One region of the Azoarcus olearius genome, then DNA from elsewhere that is predicted to be linked to it. Evidence: predicted binding sites of a transcription regulator. Region 1 holds the regulator's gene; the other holds the start of a gene.

The links. The regulator FNR, encoded in region 1, switches genes on or off when oxygen is low (the NO sensors DNR and NnrR bind a similar motif). The targets are predictions, from matches to a motif close to TTGANCTAGNTCAA.
Region 2: paaN (phenylacetic acid degradation protein PaaN) is a predicted target of FNR. The motif match lies at 2,200-2,213, and genes of this name have one in related genera.

What each region holds. Positions count from the first base shown of each region.
Region 1 covers NZ_CP016210.1:1,553,446-1,556,855, forward strand. Annotated here, with positions in the region: gene dqs_RS07220 (PHA/PHB synthase family protein) at 1-975, shown strand, start outside; gene fnr (fumarate/nitrate reduction transcriptional regulator Fnr) at 998-1,735, opposite strand; gene hemN (oxygen-independent coproporphyrinogen III oxidase) at 1,847-3,238, shown strand; gene dqs_RS07235 (sulfite exporter TauE/SafE family protein) at 3,326-3,410, shown strand, end outside.
Region 2 covers NZ_CP016210.1:338,714-342,123, forward strand. Annotated here, with positions in the region: gene paaY (phenylacetic acid degradation protein PaaY) at 1-217, opposite strand, end outside; gene paaN (phenylacetic acid degradation protein PaaN) at 411-2,075, opposite strand; gene paaG (2-(1,2-epoxy-1,2-dihydrophenyl)acetyl-CoA isomerase PaaG) at 2,364-3,167, shown strand; gene paaH (3-hydroxyacyl-CoA dehydrogenase PaaH) at 3,171-3,410, shown strand, end outside.

The DNA.
Region 1 (3,410 bases):
TACCTGCTCGAACAGGGACTGGACGTATTCATTACAAGCTGGAAGAACCCTGACGCCTCGATGCGGGATGTGACGTTCGACGACTACGTCACACGCGGGGTGCACGCCGCGGTAGAGACGGCGCGAGGGCTCGCAGGCGCCGAGAAGGTGCATGCGGTGGGGTACTGCATCGGTGGCACTGCCCTCAGCATGTACATGGCGTGGGCCAATCGCCACTTTCCGGCCGAAGCGGTTCCGGTGGCAGACTGGACCGTCTTTACCACGCTCGTCGATTTTCAGAAGCCGGGCGACATCGAGGTGTTCATCGACGAGTCGAGCATCCGCTACCTGACCGGAAACATGGCCCGAACCGGTTATCTGGAAGGCAAGGAGATGGCATCCGCTTTCCGCCTGCTGCGTTCGAACAGTCTCATATGGCACTACGTAGTCCACGGCTGGCTGTATGGCGAAACACCGGCCTCGTTCGACGTGCTGTACTGGAACATGGACGCGACGCGGATGCCCTATGCGATGCACTCCTGGTATCTCAGGGAGCTGTATCTGCACAACAGGTTGATTCAGAAGGACGCGCTGGTGGTGGCAGGCGAACCGCTCGACCTCGCTGCGATCTCGCAACCGCTGTACGCCGTCGCGGCGGAGGATGATCACATCGCTCCGTGGGGGCAGACCTTCCGCATCAATAATTTTGTAACCGGCCCAAAGCGCTACGTGCTATCGAGTTCGGGGCACATCCTCGGCATCGTCAACCCGGTCGTTCAGCCGCCCAAGCGAAACTATCGCGCAGCCGAAGCGCATCGCTCGGAATCGGCTGAGGCATGGTTGGACCGGGCCGAACGCCACGAGGGGAGTTGGTGGGAGGACTGGATGCAGTGGTTGAAGCCGCGGGCGGGCGAACTGGTCGACGCGCGACCGGTCGCCAATGCTGCCTTTCCGGCTTTGGCGCCGGCGCCAGGAACCTACGTGCTGGAAAAATAGCGGTGAAGTGGGGCGGGAGGAACTAGCGACACGCAGGTTGGTGTTGTATCAGCTTCTTCAGGCCCCCGCTGTCGAGAATCCGGATGTGCTTCTGCTGCACCGTGACTAGGCCTTCCTCCTGGAAGCGGGAGAACGCGCGGGAGACGGTTTCGAGCTTCAGCCCCAGGTAGGAGCCGATCTCCTCCCGCGTCATGCGCAGGTGAAACTCCGCCGCAGAAAAACCGCGTGCGGTGAAGCGCTGGGACATGTTCAGCAAGAATGCAGCCAGCCTTTCCTCGGCGCGCATGGAGCCGAGAAGCATCATCACGCCGTGGTCGCGAACGATCTCACGACTCATCACCTTGTGAAACTGATGCTGCAGGCCTTCGACCTCGCGCGACAGTTCTTCCAGCTTGCCGTAGGCAATGACGCAGACTTCGCTGTCCTCCAGCGCAATCGCGTTGCAGGAATGAACCTCGCTGCTGATGCCGTCCAGGCCGAGGATCTCGCCGGTCATCTGGAAGCCGGTGACCTGGTCCCGCCCATCCTCGAGGAGGACGTCGGTCTTGAATGAGCCCGTGCGGATCGCGTAGATTGCTTCGAAAGGGTCGCCGGCCCGGTACAGGTGCTGCTGACGCTTGATCTTGCGGCGCGCACCTACCAGCTCGTCGAGACGGTCGATTTCATTTTCGCTCATCCCGAAGGGAAGGCAGAGTTCGACGAGATTGCACTGCGAACACGCCGTCTTCAGTCCGGCAACCGTAATCGGCACCGCCTTCATTTGCACGATAAACTTGCTCCGAATCCGCAGGAGATTGGCCGCGTTGATCCATGTCAACCACATCGAGCCGGCTTTCTGCGATCGTTTGGTACGCCCAGCAACAGCACACCCATGAACGCCCAGCCAGATCTCATCTTCGATCCGCAACTCATCCGTCGCTTCGATGTGAACGGTCCCCGTTACACATCGTACCCCACGGCAGACCGATTCGTTGAGGCATTCGACGCCAACGCATTGCAGGATTGGCTTGCCAAGCGCGCCGTCGGCGGGGTGAGTCGGCCGCTGTCATTATACTTCCACATCCCGTTCTGCAATACGATCTGCTACTACTGCGCCTGCAACAAGATCATCACCAAGGATCATGGGCGCTCTGCCAAGTATCTGAAATACCTTGAGAAAGAGATCGAGATGCAGGTTGCTGCGCTCGGAGGAAGCCGGCAGGTCACGCAGCTTCACCTTGGCGGCGGAACGCCCACCTTCCTGTCGCACGAGGAAATGCATCAGCTGATGGACGCGGTGCGGCGCTTCTTCAACCTGGCCCCGAACGGCGAGTATTCGATCGAGGTCGATCCGCGCAAGGTCGATTTCGATACGGTGGAAATGCTCGCCAATCTCGGTTTCAACCGGATGAGCGTCGGAGTGCAGGATTTCTCCGATGATGTGCAGCGCGCGGTGAACCGCGTGCAGAGCGTCGAAGAGACCCGGTTGGTGATCGACGCGGCGCGCGCCACCGGCTTCAAGTCGGTCAGCCTCGATCTGATCTACGGCCTGCCCAAGCAAAACGTCATCAGCTTCAATCGCACGCTGGAGCAGGTCCTCGACATTTCGCCGGACCGCATCTCCCTCTACAGCTACGCGCACTTGCCCGGATTGTTCAAACCGCAGCGCCGCATCCTGCAAAGCGACATGCCGACGCCGGAAGCCAAGCTGCAGATTCTGCAACTGGCGATTCGCCGCCTCACCGAAGCCGGTTACGTGTACATCGGCATGGATCATTTCGCCAAGCCGGACGACGAACTGACGGTGGCCCAGCGGCAAGGGCGTCTGCACCGCAACTTCCAGGGCTACTCCACGCAGGCCGAATGCGATCTGCTGGCGTTCGGTGTCTCGGCGATCGGCAAGGTTGGCGCGGCTTACGCGCAGAACGTGAAGACGCTCGACGAATACTACGACGCGCTCGATCGCGACCAGTTGCCGGTGCTGCGCGGCGTGGAGCTGACCGCCGACGATCTGTTGCGGCGTTCGGTAATCCAGGCCCTGATGTGCCACTTCGAGTTGTCGATGCAGTCGATCGAGATCGCCCACCTCATCGACTTCCGCGACTACTTTGCGGCTGAACTCGCCGACCTTGCGGAAATGCAGGCTGCGGGCCTTCTGGAGATCGACGGTGACTGGATTACCGTGCTCCCCGCCGGCCGGATGCTGGTCCGCGGTATCGCAATGGTGTTCGACCGCTATCTACGCGCCGACCGTGAGCGGGCACGCTACTCGAAGGTGATCTGAGCTTCTGGTGGGTGAAGCGGGGGCGTAAGATGCAGGGTTTCCATCTTCGGCAGTGCCGTCCCGGCAACGCGGCGGTCCGTGTCCAGCATGCCTGAGTCCGGCTATCTCGCCGTCTTCCTGATCGGCCTTCTCGGCGGTACCCACTGCGTCAGCATGTGTGGCGGAATCGTCG
Region 2 (3,410 bases), 1.2 Mb from region 1:
CCGTGTCGGTGCCGGGAAAGCCGTGCATCACGCAGCTGTCCTGGATGTTGCTGCCTTCCTCCATGACGATGCGGCCGAAGTCGCCGCGCAGGCTGGCGAGCGGCGCGACATAGCAGCGCGGCCCGATGATGACGTCGCCGATCAGCACGGCGTCGGGGTGGACGTAGGCGGTGGGGTGGATGACGGGTTTGAGGCCGTCGATTTCGTAGCAGGGCATGGGGGATCCTTGCGGCGGGAGGCTGGCGGTCGAGTGCGCGTAGTTTCTTGCTCCTCCCCCTTCAAGGGGGAGGTTGGGAGGGGGATGGGGTTCAAGTGAGCGCTGCGCCCAACCCCATCCCCACCCCAGCCCTCCCCTTGAAGGGGAGGGAGAAAACCGTCTGCCGCCTCAAACGTGGTCGGGGCGTTCCAGCTTACTCGACGTGATAGCGCCGCTGCACCACGCGGAAGCGGTTGGCGACGAAGGCGGCATCCGAGTAGCTGGCGTTGGCTGCCGGGTTCATGCCGACGCCGTGGTAGTCGGAGAAGGCCGCCGACTGGTTCACGAACACGCCGCCGGTGAGGTTGATCGACAGCGCGACGCCGGCGCGCAGCGTGGCCTCGGTCATCGCGTCGATGACTTCCGCCTTGGTCGAGTACAAGCCCACGGTCAGTGCGCCGTGCTCGCGGACGATGCGCTCGGACAGTGCCACCGCGGCGGCGCCGTCGGCAACCTTGACCACGAAGGCGATCGGGCCGAAGCGCTCTTCCATATAGCTCTTCTCGGCGGCGGCGTCGCAGGCAAGCAGCACCGGGGTGCGCACTTCGGCCTGGGGGAATTCCGGGTGCTCGATCTTCTTCGAGGCCAGCACGATGTCACCGTATTGGCCGGCTTCGTTGATGCGGGCGAGCGTGGCGTCGGACTGGATCGCGCCCAGCACCGCGGTGGCGACCGCCGGGTCGGACAGGAACTTGTCGATCGCGGCGCCGAGGTCGGCGGCGACTTCGTCGTAGCGCTTGTGGCCCTGGTCGGTATCGATGCCGCCGGCCGGGATGAGGATGGCCTGGGTGGTGGTGCACATCTGGCCGGAGTACAGGCACAGCGTGAACGCGAGGTTGCGCAGCATCGCCTTGTAGTTGTCGGTGGATTCGATCACCACGTTGTTCACGCCGGCGAGTTCGGCATACACCTGGGCCTGTCTGGCGTTGTCGATCAGCCACTGGCCGAAGACGTTGCTGCCGGTGAAATCGATCGACTTCACCGCCGGATGGGTGGCGAGCGCCTGGGTGTCGCTGCGCTTCTCGACCACCGCCAGGCTGACGACGTTGGGGTCGAGGCCGGCCTCGGCCAGCACCTCGCGGGCGATCTTCACCGTCATTGCCGCGGGCAGGATGGCGTTGCTGTGCGGCTTGACGATCACCGGGTTGCCGGTGGCAAGCGCGGCGAACAGGCCGGGGTAGGTGTTCCAGGTCGGGAAGGTGCCGCAGCCGACCACCAGCGCGACGCCGCGGCCGACGATCTCGTAGTGCTTCTGCATCTTCAGCGGCGGGTTCTTGCCCTGCGGCTTTTCCCACACGGTGGTGGCCGGCACGCCGCGCATCGCGTCCCAGGCGTAGGCGACGGCTTCGAGGCCGCGGTCCTGCGCATGCGGGCCGCCGGCCTGGAAGGCCATCATCCAGCCCTGGCCGGTGGTCATCATCACCGCATGGGCGATCTCGAAGCTGCGCTTGTTCAGGCGATCGAGGATTTCCAGGCAGACGCCGACCCGGCCTTCGGCGCCGATCTTGCGCCAGCCGGGCATCGCCGCTTCGGCGGCGGCGATCAGCGCGCTCGGCTCGCAAACCGGATAGCGCACGTCGAGCGCGATGCCATACGGTGAACGTTCCGACGCAGCCCAGCCGCTGCGGCCCGGTTGATCCAGCTCGAAATCCTTGCCGAGGCAGGCCTCGAAGGCGCGCTTGCCGTCGTCCGCAGCGGTTTCGCCATAGACCTTGGGACTGGGCATTTCCGCATACGGCGTCCAGTAGCCGCGGGTGTGGATGGCGGCCAGCGCGGCCTCGAGCGTCGCCTGGTGCTTGGCGTAGAGCGGGTGGGTCATCGGTTGTCTCCTCTGTTGTAGGCGGTGCGGCCGCAGCCTTCGCGGCACGCGCTCCGCGCCTCTAGCCGCGACAGTCGCGGGCGTCGCCGCGGCGTGAAAACGTCAACTAGAAAGCGCTTGTCTTTTGATCTGGATCAAGATTACTATTGATTGACCAGTCGGTCAAACAATCGCTCCGGCGATCCAGACCTTCGAATCCCAAAAGACGCTCGAACCAAGGACAAGCAGCGCCCGGTCGGTTCCCGTCGCCCATTGCGGGACGGCCGGCGTGCCAGCAGGAGGAGACAGATGAGCAGCTTCGAAACCATCCGCTACGAGGTCGCCGCCGGCGTCGCCACGCTGACCTTGAACCGCCCGGACCGCCTCAACAGCTTCAACGACCAGATGCACCGCGAAGTGCGCGAAGCGCTCGCCCAGGTGCAGGCCGGTCGCGCCGACGGTTCGGTGCGGGTGCTGGTGATCGCCGCCGCCGGCCGCGGCTTCTGCGCCGGGCAGGATCTGTCCGACCGCAACGTGTCGGCCGGTGCCGAAGCGCCCGACCTCGGCGCATCGATCGAGAAGAACTACAAGCCGCTGGTGACGACGCTGCGCAACCTCGACCTGCCGGTGATCGCCGCGGTGAATGGCGTGGCCGCCGGCGCCGGCGCCAACCTGGCGCTGGCCTGCGACCTGGTGTTCGCGGCGCGCTCGGCGAGCTTCATCCAGTCCTTCGCCAAGCTCGGCCTGGTTCCCGACACCGGCGGCTCCTGGATCCTGCCGCGCCTGCTCGGTCCGGCCCGCGCGCTGGGGCTGGCGCTGCTCGGCGACAAGCTGCCGGCCGAACAGGCCGAACAATGGGGCCTGATCTGGAAATGCGTGGATGACGACGCCCTGCAGGCCACCGTGCAGCAGGTCGCGGCCACGCTCGCCAACGGTCCCACCTTTGGCTACGCCCAGACCAAGAAGGCGATCTGGGCCAGCTCCACCAACGATTTCGATACCCAACTCGACCTCGAGCGCGATGCCATGCGGGCCTGCGGCCGCTCGCATGACTACCGCGAAGGCGTGGCCGCCTTCATGGAAAAACGCGCTCCTCAATTCAAGGGGAATTAAGGCGTGACTGCAGCAGACAAGGCGCTCGACAAGCAGGTGAAGGTGCTGGTGATCGGTGCCGGCGCGATGGGCAGCGGCATTGCCCACGTGGCGGCGCTGGCCGGTCATCCGGTGTATCTGTACGACACCCGCGCGGAAGCGATCGACAAGGGCATCGGCGGCATCGCCAAGGATCTCGCCTTCCTGGTCGAAAAGGGCAAGCTCGCCGGCGCGGAGCGCGACGCGGTGCTCGCCCGCATCAGC